Regions from separate parts of the Candidatus Contubernalis alkaliaceticus genome, predicted to be linked through region 2. Evidence: riboswitches for the same ligand, from Rfam matches in the RefSeq annotation. Region 2 holds a riboswitch; the other holds the start of a gene.
What was found. A riboswitch is a leader RNA that binds a small molecule or an ion and turns the genes downstream of it on or off. The one in region 2 is predicted to bind thiamine pyrophosphate.

Region 1 (7,778 bases), 450 kb from region 2:
TTTCATCAAAACTATGCTTATCTACCAGCTGATTAATCCGTTTCTGCAGCTCCATGATACCGGGTCGGTTATTTAGAACAGTAAAGCGGCATAAAGCTCGTTTCTCTTCTTCATCGGTTAAACAGCATACTACATTTTCCTTGCTGCTTACATCAATACCGACAAACAAAGGGATAGTCATCGTTGTTTTCACCTCCTTAGAAAAAGGATGTGATGTCTACAGTCCTGGGATGTCCCTGGGAAACCCATGAACGACAGCCTTGCGAGCTATTGGAATACACCGGTTCCCCTCGGTGCACTGGTCTCCCTCTGCTGGCAGGAGAGAGGGGCAACCGGGAAACAGTCAGCGTGTTGGTCTATAACATGGGGCCAGGGGAACACTCTAAAAAAGGAAGACACCCGATAACGGGGCAACGGGAGGAGATTGAACATTCCCTTGGTAGACACCTATGGCTATATTTTCCCAAAGACATCCCAGGACTGTAAACCCTATTTTCAAATTATTTTGATATGATAAGCGGAAACGTATTGTTTGATAGGCTTGTGAATATGCCGCAGTTGTGGATTCTGATGGATAACTCTTCGAGTTACCCACAGACCCCACGAACTGCTTGGACAACACTTCGCGTTGACCACATATTCACAACCCCTACTACTAATTTTTTTAATCCTTTTTAAAAAGATCATAAGTACTTTAGATAACAATAAATTTGATTCTGTATAAAGTTTTCAAAGAACAAATGAGCACCATACGAACTGGAAATTTACGTCCAAATCGTCTGCTGCTCATAGTATACAAGGGGGTTATATAATGATAGAAGACATAGCCCGGAAGATTATCTTTGATATTAAGCCATATGTGCCCGGGAAACCTATCGAAGAAGTAGAGCGGGAACTGGGGATCAAAGATGTGATCAAGATGGCTTCCAATGAGAATCCCTTTGGGCCTTCTCCCAGGGCATTGGAAGCTATGAGGGAAGCTCTGCATAAGATTAGTATGTATCCCGACGGCAACTGCTTTTATTTAAAGGATATGCTGGCAGAAATGCTCTTCGTAGAACCTGACAACCTGGTGGTGGGCAATGGATCCGATGAGATATTAAAATTATTGGCAGAAGCCTTTTTAGACCCCGGTGACGAAATAGTGATTGCCCAGCCTTCATTTTCGGAGTATGAATTTGTTGGAAAGATCATGGGAGCCAATTGTGTTTTCGTGCCTCTAAAGGATTTTACCCATGATCTGGAGTCCATGGGCAGAGCAGTGACGGAAAAAACCAAAATTGTTTTTATATGTAATCCTAACAATCCTACAGGAACTATAGTTACCAAAGCTGAAACGGATGATTTTTTAAAGCAGCTGGATCCCAGGGTTCTAGTGGTTTTTGATGAAGCTTATTATGAGTATGTGGAGGATGAAGATTACCCTCAGTCGCTGGATTATGTGGGGGAAGGTCAAAACGTAATAGTACTCAGAACTTTTTCTAAAATTTACGGATTGGCAGGGCAGAGGATAGGTTATGGTATTGCTAAGCCGGATATAATATCTGCACTGCATCGGGTTAGAGAACCTTTTAATGTAAATTTGTTGGCTCAGGTGGCTGCTCTGGCTGCGGTGGAGGATCAGGAGCATCTGGAAAAAAGCATTCAGGGGAACAGGGAGGGTAAGGACTTTTTATTTAGTTGGTTTGAGAAAAAAGGGATTAATTACGTTCCTACCCAGGCTAATTTTATATTTCTTCAGGTGGGGGTTGATTCTCAGGAAGTGTTTCAGGAGATGATGAAGTTGGGTGTAATTGTCAGAACCGGGGATATTTTTGGCCACCCGGATTTTATCCGTATTACGGTGGGTACCATGCAGGAGAACCGCCGGTTTACTGAATGTTTGGAAAAAGTATTAAGAAACCAGAAAGCAAAATTATAAATTGTCAAGGTTGTCAGAAGAACTGTCCCCTTGACAAATTGATATATTTAGAAAAAAATAAATATAAGATTTAAACCTGGGGGTGCTCCTATAGGGGCTGAGAGGGATATTATTTCCCAACCCTTTGAACCTGTTAGGGTAATACCGGCGAAGGGAAGGTAACTTGAAGTCACAAAGGCCGCGGGTTTTCCCGAGGTTTTTCTTTTGGGTTTTATTATTTGCCATGGAAACAGACAGGACATATCTGACGAAGAAAGAAAAAAAGTTTAACATTACTAAAATTTAAGAAAAAAGAGGGAGTGGGATAATGACTCAATTAGTTAGTGCGAAACAAGGTAGAATTACCCATGAGATGGAAAAGGTTGCATCAAAGGAACAGGTAGATATTCAAGCCTTAATGGAGAGTGTGGCCTGCGGCCAGGTGGTAATTCCGGCCAACCCCAGGCATGTGAATCTTGAACCCGAAGGGTTTGGGAAAGGCTTGAAGACTAAGGTCAATGCTAACATTGGCATTTCTATGGAATTTAAAGAAAGGGAGCCTGAACTGGAAAAACTGAAAGCCGCGGTGGAAGCAGGAGCCCATGCGGTGATGGACCTTTCCACCGGACCTTATATAAATGAAATCAGAAGAGAAATTATTAAGTCTTCTCCAGTTCCGGTGGGGACCGTTCCTGTATATCAGGTAGCTGTAAGTGCCCGTCAGGAGTATGGAAGCGTTACGGCTGTGCCGGAGGAAAATTTCTTAAAAGTGATTGAAGAGCAGGCCAAAGAGGGAGTGGATTTTATGACGGTGCACTGCGGAATAACCTTGGAATCATTAGAGAGGTTAAAGGAACAGGACAGAGTCCTGCCTCTGGTGAGCCGGGGAGGTGCCATTATGGCTGCGTGGATGATTCGCCACGGAAAAGAAAACCCTTATTTCCGCTATTATGATCAATTGTTGGAACTGGCCCTTGAGTATGATGTTACTCTCAGCCTGGGGGATGGGTTTCGCCCTGGATGTGTGTCGGATGCCACGGACAGACCTCAGATACAGGAACTATTGATTCTAGGAGAGCTGGTGGATAGAGCCCGGGAAAAGGGAGTCCAGGTAATGGTAGAAGGCCCTGGACATGTCCCCCTGGACCAGATTGCTGCCAATGTACAGCTGCAGAAAAGAATTTGCAGGGAGGCGCCTTTTTATGTATTGGGGCCCCTGGTTACGGACATTGCCCCCGGGTATGACCATATTGTGTCTGCCATCGGTGGTACTGTGGCGGCGGCAGCGGGAGCTGATTTTCTTTGTTATGTTACTCCCGCAGAGCACCTGGGTCTGCCCGATGCCCAGGATGTAAGGGAGGGAGTGATGGCCTCTCGGATTGCTGCTCATGCTGCTGATTTGGTGAAAGGGGTCAAGGGGGCGGCGGAAAAAGATCTCAGTATGGCTAAGGCCAGGAGGGATTTGGACTGGGAAACTCAGTTCTCTCTAGCTATTGACCCGGTTAAGGCAAAAGCTGTATGGGAGAGAAAAAACCCTGAGAAAAAGGAGACCTGCTCCATGTGTGGTGAATACTGTGCACTTCGGGTAGTGGAGGATCACCTAAAATAGTTAATAACAGTATCTTTTTAAAATTGTGTTAACAGGCTGTGATATAATAACTTTAGTGTTTTTTTACATATGGTCAAAAGATACATTAAAAGGACGGGGAAGGTTAATAATACTATGTTAATATCTGAAATTGGCGAGGTGCAATTGATAAAAGGGCTGACCCGAGATATTTTCCCTGACCCGGAGGTGGTGGTCACAGGAATCGGGGATGACGCAGCTGCAGTTAAAACTGCTGAAGATAAATTGCAGCTGTTCACCAAGGATGTCCTGGTGGAGGGGATACATTTTTTGAGGGAGACTATTTCTCCTTGGCAGCTGGGAAGAAAATCTCTGGCAGTAAATATATCGGATATAGCTGCCATGGGGGGGGCGCCCCGCCACCTGTTAATAGCAGTGGCATTGCCTTCAAATACGGAAGTGGAATGGATAGAAGAATTCTACCGGGGGATGAAGGATTTGTGCCGCATCTGCTCTATCAATCTGATCGGAGGAGATACGGTAAGGTCCCCTCAGGGGATTACCATAAGCATTACTCTGATAGGGGAAGTGGAGCGGGAGCGGATGTTGGTAAGGTCTGGAGCCAGGGAAGGGGATTTAGTGGCTGTGACCGGTTTTTTAGGGGCTTCTGCCGCTGGGTTGGAACTGCTGCTACAGGGGCTTCCCTCCCAGAATGAATGGGAGAAGGAAGTTTTGAAGGCACACCAGGAGCCTCCCTTACGCATTAAGGAATCTAGGATACTTTCAGCCTCAGGAGTTGTTACCTCCATGATTGACCTGAGCGATGGACTGTACAAAGATTTAGGAGAAATCTGCAGTGCCAGTGGTGTAGGCGCCAGGATATTTGCCAGCAGCCTTCCTATCAGTGATGCCACTGGAAGGGTCTGCCGCCATCTAACCCTGGATCCGGTCAGTTTGGCGGTTTCTGGAGGGGAAGATTACGAACTGCTTTTTACCTTTTCTGAAGAAAATCTTGCCCGGATGAAAGATTTATCCGGGGAACTGGAAGGCAAAATAATCGTAATTGGAAAGATTGTCTCCAAAGAAGAGGGCTTAAAGATTGTAGATTTTCAGGGAGAGGAAACAAAGCTGACCCGAAAGGGTTTTGATCATTTTTAAAATGTTTGGAGGAGTTGTTAAAAGTGTATGAACTTACTGCTGCCAGCACCCAGGAAACCCGGGAAGTGGGGAAAAAATTGGGAATGCTTTTGGCAACAGGGGATATTGTCGCTCTTTTTGGTGATCTGGGGACGGGAAAAACTGTTTTTACCCAGGGTCTGGCTCAGGGTTTGGGAGTGCATAATTATGTCACCAGTCCTACCTTTGTTTTAATTAATGAATATCCGGGTAGATTACCCCTGTATCATTTTGATGTTTACCGCCTGGAGGATCCTGAAGAAATCCTGGAACTGGGTTATGAAGAATATTTTTATGGAGAAGGGGTTTCAGTGATTGAGTGGGCGGAGAAAATAGTAGATTATTTGCCCCATGAGTACCTGGGGATTACCCTGGAGAAGACAGAGCCACTGGAGTTAGAGGGTAGACGCCTGGCTTTTCAGCCCCGGGGAAAAAGATATGTTAAGATGGTTGAGGAGCTGATTCAAGGGTGCTAATACTGGGAATTGATACTTCTACCATGGTGTGCAGCGTGGCCTTAGCCCGGGAAAACCAGATTGTGGGAGAGTATACCTTACAGAATAAAAAAACACATTCTCAAAGGCTTATGCCCTTAATCTCTGCGGTGATTGAGAACTGTGATTTTACTCCAGGTGATTTAGGGGGAATCTCGGTAACCTGTGGACCAGGGTCTTTTACCGGCATAAGAATTGGGGTAGCTGCGGCCAGAGCTTTATCCCAGGCTTTGGGAATTCCCCTGGTGGGGATTCCCACTCTGGATGTGTTAGCCTTTCAGTTCAACTATGGGGAAGGGTTAATCTGTCCTCTGCTGGATGCCCGGCGGGGAGAGGTATATTCTGCTGTTTATCGGAGTTCAGGGGAACAAATTGAGAGAATTACTAATTATATGGCTGTTCCCCTGCGGGAGCTGCTGGAGTTCTTAATAGCAGCACCGGAGGAAAAAATAATCTTTTTAGGTGATGCCATGGATAAGTACAGGGATCTCTTACAGGAAACATTGAAAGCACGGGCCTGTTTTGCTCCTCCCTTTCTGAGGGTGAACAGGGGTGCTCTGGTGGCCTACCTGGGCTTAAATAGGATTTGTTCTGAGAAACACCGAGACAATTACCTGCATTTAAAACCAATGTATCTTCGTCGTTCTGAAGCAGAAGTAAAATGGGAGGAGCGGCAAAAAGGAGATGATGGTGCTGCTGCAGCAGAAAGAACTGAACCTTAAACCTATGGGCCTTGGAGATTTGTTTGAAGTAGTAGCCATTGAACGTCAGTCTTATATAAAGCCCTGGTCATTTTTTCTTTTTTTAAACGAGTTGAAAGATAATGAATATGCAGATTATTTGGTATTAAAGAATGAAAATAAGGTGTTAGGGTACGGGGGAATGTGGAATTTTTATCAGTACTGTCACATTACTAACCTTGCGGTGGCTCCTGTTTTTCGGCAGAAGGGGTACGGCTGCATGCTTCTTGGAGCCCTGTTGAACAGGGCTGGCGTCAGGGGGGCAAGGAGGGTGTCTCTAGAGGTCAGAGCCACCAATGGCTCTGCCCTGCGTCTTTACGAAAAAATGGGCTTTAGAGAGGCGGGCATCAAAAAAGGTTATTATGGTGATGAGGATGCAGTCTTTATGAATATAGCTCTTGAAGACAAGTAATGTTTTAATATTTTTTAAGGAGAAATGTAAAAGGAAGATGAGTGGTGCCAACATGATTGAAAAGAAAAAAAGTCTGCAAAAAGAAGTCATTATTATGGGGATTGAAACCTCCTGTGACGATACTGCCGTGGCTGTAGTATTAGGGGAAGGAAGAATATTAAGTAATCTTGTATCTTCTCAGGCGGATTTTCACCAGAGGTTCGGTGGAGTGGTGCCGGAGATTGCTTCCCGTCATCACCTGGAGGCTGTAAACCTTTTGGTAGATGAAGCTCTTCGGGAGGCAGGGATGAAGCTGAATGAACTCAGTGCAATAGCGGTGACATACGGGCCTGGTCTGGTGGGGGCGCTGCTGATGGGAGTGACTTGTGCTAAAGCCTTGTCTTATGCGGCTGGGCTGCCTCTGATTGCCGTTAACCACATAGAGGGTCATCTTTATGCTAATTTTTTGCTACACCGGGACCTTGAGCTGCCTCTGGTAGCCCTGATTGTATCCGGGGGCCATACTAACCTGGTGTATATAGAGGAACATGGGTGCTTTGAAGTTCTGGGCAGAACCCGGGATGATGCAGCCGGGGAAGTCTTTGATAAAGTGGCCCGGGCACTGGGCCTGGGTTATCCTGGGGGCCCGATAATTGACCGGTTGTCTGCAGAAGGTAACCCGGAGGCAATAACTTTTCCCAGGGCCTTTCTGGAGGGAAACAGCCTTGATTTTAGTTTCAGCGGCGTAAAGTCGGCAGTTTTAAATTATATAAATCGCATGAGTCAGAAAAATGAGGAAATAGATGTAAGGGATTTAGCCGCCAGTTTTCAGCAGGCGGTGGTGGAAGTCTTGGTTGAAAAGGCTATTCAGGCTGCCGAAAGGAAGAATGTGAAGACTATTGCCCTTTCCGGGGGCGTGGCGGCCAATCTTTCACTGCGGTCCAGTCTATCCCGCAGGGCTTCGGAGGAAGGGTATCGTGTTTATTATCCTCCCCTGGAGTTCTGTACGGACAACGGGGCCATGATTGCCTGTGCCGGGATTTATCAGTATTTAAAAAAGGATTTTGCGTCAATGGATTTAAATGCCGTCCCCGGCCTGCAGTTGTCTGCCGGATGCGACGAGACATAAAAGAATCTTACCATTACCTGATTATTTGAGCAAACTATTGCATATTTTTGTTTAATAATTATGTTACCTTTCTGTGGATAATGTGGATATGGAGAAGAAACCCCAAGGCACCGCATAAAAAATCTGTGGATAACCCTGTGAATTGTGTGGATTACTTAGTTTGTTTGTTATATATTAGTTCAATATAGTTATTAAACATAACAAATGATGAATAATTCTTTTTTACATAAAGCTATCTCAAAAGGAATTGTAAAATATATGTTAATTGATAACTCTGGAATGAGAAAAAATAATATTTCATAAAAATAATAGGAGTTATTATCACAGTTAATTAGCTTTTTATCTGGAAGAATCTATTATTAGTGTGGAAAGGAATGAATT
Region 2 (7,778 bases):
ACAATCATTCACCTTTTCTGATATTAATTTAATAATATCATTATAAAGCAATTTAAAGGAAATATATATAAAATATTGGGAACTTTTTTTCATCTTAATTGTCTTAATAGTTGAAAAGATAAAAGAAAGGTTAGCCTTTGTGATAAAAGAGTTTATAAAATAAAAAAAAGAGTACGGTGGCATTACCCTATGCTCCTCACTAAGTTTTATGGTTGCGATAATGTTAACCTTTGTTCTAGTGAATAGTATCTATGCTGCTAATGCAACTGTTAACATTAAGAAAGGTCAAGGTCCAGTCCAATCTGCTTCTATTACAGCAAACAATGGCGCAAAATATAGCGGCCGAAACTATTCTTCTTCTGAGCATAGCCTTTATATTGATTTACAAGCTTCTAGTGGAAGTGGATGGGCAAATGTTAAAACATCATTAATGGCTATCGGCTCAAGTGCTAGTGGACTGTCAACTATGTCTGGTGCTTTATTGTGGAGAGTACAATTAAACCCCCAGTATTTGTTTACGGACTGTAACGGTGAAGGAACAGTATCAAATCGCTAGTATACTTTATTATAGGGGTATTTCTTATACCCCTATAATAAAGTATACCCTTTCTTGGGGAGGATTTTGGTGTGAGAAAATTATATAAAGATTCAATATTGGTATTTTTACGGAGTAAAAATTTGAGCATACCATATTTTGTTTTGTTAGCTTTAATCCTGATATACATTGGCTTTTGCTTCAATAATTACTTGCAGTATAGTGATATATTTTCTGTTACCATTTGGTTGGTACGCCCCTTAATTTTCTTGATTGCATTTTTCATTTATATCGGTTATGAACATACAATCAAAATATATGACAACAACATGGTGGAGTATTTTAACACATACCAGCAGGGATTATTAAAAATTTATGGGGTAATACTGTTGTGTTTATTAACTATCGTTGTGATACCTTCTATTATCATTTTAGCCTTTACTGTATTCATGTATTATTACATAGATGTTCAATATCTCCCCTTTTTGATTCACCTAAAAAAATTATCTGTCCTTTATTTCGGGTTATCTTTTATAATTGGTATTATGTTAGGAACAGCAATGGCCGCCAAGCTGAAAACCAAAAGGCTCGCAGTATATAGTCTTACGGTTATTTTTATTTTGTTAAACACTACTTTCACAGATATTCCTTTCAGAATACCATATTCACTTTTCAACTCTTATCTAACTGAGAAAATGCTTTACTATTTCAAGGACTTTTTTTCTGTTGTACCTCATGAGTTAGGGAACAGCTTTATATTAGATCCTATATACGGGTTTCCGATGGAGCCTATCCGATGGATATTAGCAGTTTTTTGGATTATATTCCCTTTAACACTGATATTGACTGAATGTTTCTTCCAGAAGACTAAAAAAGCACTGATAGCCACCAGCTGCTTCATTTTACTGTCGGGGATCGGTTTGTTTTCTGTTAGAGGCTCAACATTATTAAGGGACATGAGAGTTGATTCTTATCCTTACGCTGATCCCCATTATTACATGGTTAGACCCAGAGAAGATTACGATGGATATCAAGCCGGTTTCATAATTGAGGAGTATCAAATGGATTTCACCATTAGCAATGAGCTGCACGCTGAAGTGGAAGTCAAAATTGACAATCTTTGTTTGGATAACTATGAATTCACCCTTTATCACGGGTATATTCTGAAAAGTATTCGCACACAAAACGGGGAAATACCTTTCAACCGTGAGGGTGATTACGTAAGTATTGGAAATCTTAACGGTGCGGACAAACTCATTTTCAACTATTACGGTAAATCACCGAAATACTATGCCAACAGGCAAGCAATTACCTTACCCGGGTATTTCGCCTATTATCCCAAGGCCGGCAGAGCTAATATATGGGAGTCGGATCAGTATGGCTATGTTATCAATACCTCTCCAAATGAAAGCAATTACACGGTGAATATCCTATCTAATCTGGAGATAATCTGTAATCTTGCAGGTGGTGATAACTCTTTTCATGGAAAGTCAAACGGTGTTTCGCTATTTGCCGGTATGTATGATGAGGTTGCTGATAATATATTCGCTGAGCCGATGCGAGTGGACTTACCGAAAATAGAGTATATTGGTGAAGCTGAAGAAATATTAACAGACATATTCAATCGATTGGACCGGCCGGATTATTTCATCCATATCTCAGACAAGAAATTCTTTCAAGTACCACGAAACTTTGCGCTTAACTCTAACACTGAGGACACTGTGGTCATGAGCGACCACATTACATCTACTTACTGTAACAATGGGCAAGAATTAGCCGAGGGGATAATGAAATCGATCACTAATCCCAAGTCAGCCAGTTGGTTCCTGTGGAGCTATTTTACTTATCTTTTTAACAGGCAAGATGAAACTGACCTGATATTTCAAGGCACAGTGGACCTGAATCTTCTACTGAAAGAGATAGACGAATTGCGATTTCTAGATGAAAAGCATCAAAATATGAATAGTGAAAAATATTTAAAAATGAATGAACAGGAAAGAGAAGCATTCGAAGCTGATGAAAAACGAACATTTGAATTAAACAATATTGTTAGTGAGAAGGCAGCAAAATATTTATTCTATGAATCCCCCCGCAGAGATGAGAACATGAGCATCTTCCTTGATTATTTTATGTCGGAAATTGAGGAAGACTATTTAGAATTGGTGAAAAAAATTGTAAGGGAGGACCTGAAACATGATTACCGTTAAAAATCTGAGCAAAAGCTTTAAAAATAATGATGTCCTTCATTGTGTTAATCTGCAATTAAACACCAAGGTTTATGGATTATTAGGTGCTAACGGTGCCGGCAAAACCACGTTAATACGGTGCATAGCGGGACTATATGAACCCCAAAAAGGGGAGATATTATATAACAATGAACCAATACGTAAATCTAAAAGTTTTCATCAAGGCCTCGGTTACCTGCCCCAAGTCTTTGGAATGTTCCAGGAGCTCACGTTATATGAAATGATGGACTACATTTGCTCTTTAAAGGGCATAGAAAAAAACAAATGCACCGACGAAATAACAAAAGCACTTACTAGAGTTAACCTAGAAGATAAGGCCGGGGACAAGGTAAAAACATTGTCAGGAGGTATGGTAAGAAGGGCTGGAATCGCACAAGCTATCTTAGGGGACACAAAAATAATGCTATTGGATGAGCCGACAGCGGGGCTTGATCCTGGCGAGAGAGCCAATTTTAAAAACACTATAAGTGAGCTTAAAAAAAACAAAATTATACTGATTTCCACTCACATTGTGGAGGATGTGGATGCCTGCTGCAATAGTGTTATCGTTATTGACAAGGGAAATGTATTGTTTAAAGGATCTTGTGAAGAATTAAGAAATATTGCAATAAACAAAGTATATCAAATCAATGAAGCTGAAGCTGATGCCAATAGTATCGTTGGGGATAAATATAAACTTAAGGTTAACGAGATAGAAGGCAAGATTTATCATCGGATACTGGCAAAGGAAAAACAAGATTATCAAAGCGAAAAGCCTACCCTGGAAGACGGATACATGTGTTTGGTAAAGGGGTTAGCATAGTGCGGAGGTTATATCTTGAACTTAAGAATCAGCAATTTTACTATTATGTGCCGCCCATCATTCTTTTTTTATTAGTACCTTTTACAGTTCTTTCAACTATAAAAAGTGGATCCGGCAGCAATTTCCCGGAATGCTGCACAATATCTCAGTTGTTTATCCCCAGTTTTGCCGCTTGGTGGCCGTTATTTATTTTAAAAGAGTATCTTAATTCACCGGGGAAGGAATTGCTTTTTGTACATAAATTTGACAGGGACAGCCTTTTATTTAAAATGATAATCTTATGGGCATTCTTTGTCTTGCATGTTATGATTGTATTTATCTATTTCACCTTTTTATTTGATTTTGTTTGGTTTTTGTTTATAGCTATAATAATTCAAAGTATGTTTATGATTGCCTTAGCATATCTTCTTTCCCTATTATTTCAAAATACATTTATCCCTCTTATAATAAATTTTTCTTATAGTTTAATTTTTATGCTGGTCTTATTTTATTCCCCGCTAAGCATTTTTGAAGTTGGACCCTTTAATAATGCTGGCAGCTTGATTAAATCTACAATTGTAATTATCATAGCGTTTTTTCTTTTCTACGGAGGTTATAAGATTGAAAAATCGTTATACAAACAAAGTATTTAATAGTTATATGATGCAAAGGACAAAAATCCTTAAATTCTCTAATTGGTTAAAATCTAATAGAATGGATCAATAGCTTTTCAGAAAGCAAACTATTTATTCGAAAAGAGCTTTTTTATTTTCTGTTCTATTTGATACTGACTCTTTGATGTTAACACTGCTGCAGCCGATAAACACCATGCAGATAATAATCAATACCCCGCCATACCAGAATATGTAGGCCAGGGCTGTCACAAAAACCATAATCTTCCTGAAAACAAAACTTTTACCACAGACTCTTAAAAAAACCAAGAGACTGTTGCAAAACCATTTCTACCGGATTATAATAAATATAAGAAAATAGAGTTCCGTCCCGGGGAGCCCAAAATGGGCTGAGAAAGGGCTGAAGTACCTGACCCGTTGAACCTGATTAGGATAATTCCTGCGCAGGGAGAGATACGATTGATAATTAATCCGCACCTTTCCCCCAGGCGGATTCTTTTGTTTGGAGGGAATAATTATGATAGGCAAAATAAACGATGACTTATTCAAAGCTGCTGTGGAGCATCACACGGGAGCAAAACACCCATCGGTGGTAATTGGCCCTCAGATGGGTGTAGATGCGGCCATACTTGATGTCGGAGGCCGCTACATGGCTGTGGCGGAAGACCCGATTTTCCCCGGCCCCACCACATCCCCCGATGATTTTGGTTGGGTGACCATACATATCGGCGCCAGTGATGTAGCAGTAATGGGGATTAAACCGCAGTTTATGACCTATTCTCTGCTGCTGCCCCCCGGCACTCCAGAAGATTATATCACAGAATTAATTCAAAGTATCAGTAAATACGCCAAAGAACTGGGCATCACCATCGTGGGAGGGCATACCGGTTACTACAGTGCCGTTACTGTCCCCATTATCGGTGGGATTACCGTCTGGGGCATGGGTGATGATTATGTAGCTCCTACCGGGGCACTTCCCGGTGACACCATTATCATTACCAAAGGGGCCGCCATCGAAGCTGCCGCCATCCTGGCCTGTGAACTGAGAGAAAGGCTGCTGGCATCAGGTATGGACCCGCAGCTTGTAGCAAGGGCCTGCAGCCGCTGGCGGGAAATGACAGTGGTAAAAGACGCAGAAATAGCAATGTCCACAGCTGGAATCCATGCCATGCATGATGCAACGGAAGGAGGCTTGACCAGGGGCCTCTGGGAGGTTGCCGAAGCCTCGGGAACCGGTCTTCTCATCAATTACAGCCAGGTTCCGGTCCCCCCGGACGTAGACGCTGTCTGTCGGCATTTTGACATGGACCCCTACACCGCCATCAGTGAAGGAACTCTGATTATCTGCTGCGAACCCGAAAAAGCAGAAAAGCTGCTGGACGCCTATGCAGAAGTCGGCATTGAAGCAGCTATCATCGGAAAGGTCCTCCCCCGCCCGGCAGGAAGGAACTGGATTTTAAATGACGGTTCTACAAAACCTCTGGTACCGCCTGAGGTAGACCCCTTCTGGGAGGTTTTTTTCAATGCCCTGGCGGTGAAAGAAGACAAAAGAACTGCAGCAGAAGCAGCTTTATGTAATGAACTCAACGACACCATCACCAGACTTAAGGAAATGAATATCGCTCCAATGATACCGGAAGTAGGCGCCAACCTGGCCTATGCCGGCCCGGAAGCAAAAGACAAATCTGATATAATCGCTATCCCCGGCAGGCTGCTGCGGTTTAAAAACAATGTGGCCATGCTGGGACAACCTGAGCCGGGCTGTTCCAGGTACATGAGCTCTACCCTGCTCACCGCCCGAAAATATTTCCCCGAAACCCGCTGTGTGCTTAACCTTGCCTGCAGGCCCGGGATAGAGGAAATCTGCCGGGAACTAGGCCTTTCCATCGCTGTTATGCCGGCACCTGCTGACTTCCGCCAGAATGATGAAGAATACGAAACTGCCCTTACCCATCTTCTGAAACAACAACAGTTCTGCCCCGACGTTGTCCTTCTGCCGGACAGAATTAACCTGGAGAAAATGATTCTGGTCTTCAGCAAAAAACTGGACAACCTAATAGACAAAGTGAACCGTATCACAAAAAAATGTTCTTATAACGTTATACGAAAGAATAATTGCTAAAATAATAAAAACCAAAGTTTTTAGTTTCACTTCTCATATTGCAGTGCAAACCAGAACACACTGCCCTCCCTGGGTTTCGAGAAAACGCCATATTCTCCTCCATGCAGTTGGATGATAGATCTCACAATGGAAAGCCCCAACCCAGTCCCCGTTACCGCACGCCGATGAGTCTTGTCTACCTTGAAGTACCTATCCCAAATATGGGGCAGGAATTCCTCTTCAATTCCCTCCCCGTTGTCGATTACCTGGATCTTCACCCATGTATCCGCCAAGGTTTGCTTTACTGTTACCATCTTGTCGCTGCCCACGTAGTTGATTCCATTGATTAACAGATTATAGAACGCCTGAGAAATCAGTGACTCATCGGCGTAAACCGTCACCTCTGCATCCCGTAAAAATTCGATAGTATAGCCATCTTTTTTCAAAAGGGCATTTAACCTGTTCACTATATTGCCAATACTTTCTGTCAAACCATAGCGGGCGGGATTGATCTGCTGCATACCGGACTGCAGTTTCGAGATATCCAACACATCGTTGACCAGGGTTGTCAGACGTTTGGTCTCTCCCACAATGATCTGCGCATTCTCCTCGCTCATTTCACCGGGCAAGTCACACATTGCCTCCGCATAACCGCTGATCAAGGTAAGAGGTGTCCGCAGGTCGTGAGAAATGTTTGCGATCAGCTCCTGTCTTAGTTTTTCCACCTTAGACAGTTCCTTTGCAGTATGGTTAAGGGTATCCGCAAGCTCATCGATTTCCCGATAGCCACCTCCGGAAAAAAAAGTGCCATAATCTCCTTTCGCCAGGGTCTTTGCGCTTTCGTTTATTTTTTCAATGGGCGTTGACACCCTTTTTGCAATGATAAAGGCCAAAATAATAGAGAACACCAGCATGAAACCCGTAATATAATATAACTGGATCCGAAGCGTATTCACCGTCGCATCCACAGGAGCGATTACGGAATTAATCAACACCGCCACCGTATTTCCATCTCCATCAGCCATAATTTTTGCATAGATTAAAGAACTCTGTCTCCCGATATCAATGGAAGGAATTCGCCTGGTTGATTCAGCGTTGGGGAATAAAGATTCACGAAGGCTCTCCCGATTGTAGTAAACCATAAGCTCTCCGCCATGTTCCTGTGCGCTGGCCAACAGCCGAACCTTCTCAAAGGGTAACATAGTAAGTATGACACTGTCCCGCAACGTGCCGGAGGAATACAATGCGTTTCCGTTTTCGGATAAGATTTCGATACAAACATCGTTATCTATTGCGATCCGCTCCACCAGTTCCTCCAAATTAGTGCTGTCCAGACTCTTCTCAACGGACGCCGCGCTGCTTTTGATTTCGCCAATCTTAACAAACCTGTAAAACTGATCCAAAAATACAACCTGGGACAGCCATAAGATCAGCAGCAATAAAGCACAGAAACCCAGCAGAAAGAAATAAATTTTCCATTTTA

Region 1: it holds a riboswitch for thiamine pyrophosphate, as region 2 does, so the genes downstream of both, thiC (phosphomethylpyrimidine synthase ThiC) here and HUE98_RS02465 (thiamine-phosphate synthase family protein) in region 2, are expected to answer to the same signal.

The regions. Positions count from the first base shown of each region.
Region 1 covers NZ_CP054699.1:964,112-971,889, forward strand. The annotation lists gene HUE98_RS04630 (IS110 family RNA-guided transposase) at 1-181, opposite strand, end outside; gene HUE98_RS04635 (hypothetical protein) at 214-486, shown strand; gene hisC (histidinol-phosphate transaminase) at 812-1,921, shown strand; TPP riboswitch at 1,990-2,094, shown strand; gene thiC (phosphomethylpyrimidine synthase ThiC) at 2,229-3,509, shown strand; gene thiL (thiamine-phosphate kinase) at 3,624-4,625, shown strand; gene tsaE (tRNA (adenosine(37)-N6)-threonylcarbamoyltransferase complex ATPase subunit type 1 TsaE) at 4,640-5,119, shown strand; gene tsaB (tRNA (adenosine(37)-N6)-threonylcarbamoyltransferase complex dimerization subunit type 1 TsaB) at 5,113-5,859, shown strand; gene rimI (ribosomal protein S18-alanine N-acetyltransferase) at 5,822-6,289, shown strand; gene tsaD (tRNA (adenosine(37)-N6)-threonylcarbamoyltransferase complex transferase subunit TsaD) at 6,327-7,397, shown strand.
Region 2 covers NZ_CP054699.1:512,693-520,470, reverse strand. The annotation lists gene HUE98_RS02485 (hypothetical protein) at 221-556, shown strand; gene HUE98_RS02480 (hypothetical protein) at 628-2,742, shown strand; gene HUE98_RS02475 (ATP-binding cassette domain-containing protein) at 2,729-3,583, shown strand; gene HUE98_RS02470 (hypothetical protein) at 4,309-4,455, opposite strand; TPP riboswitch at 4,556-4,662, shown strand; gene HUE98_RS02465 (thiamine-phosphate synthase family protein) at 4,712-6,316, shown strand; gene HUE98_RS02460 (sensor histidine kinase) at 6,343-7,778, opposite strand, start outside.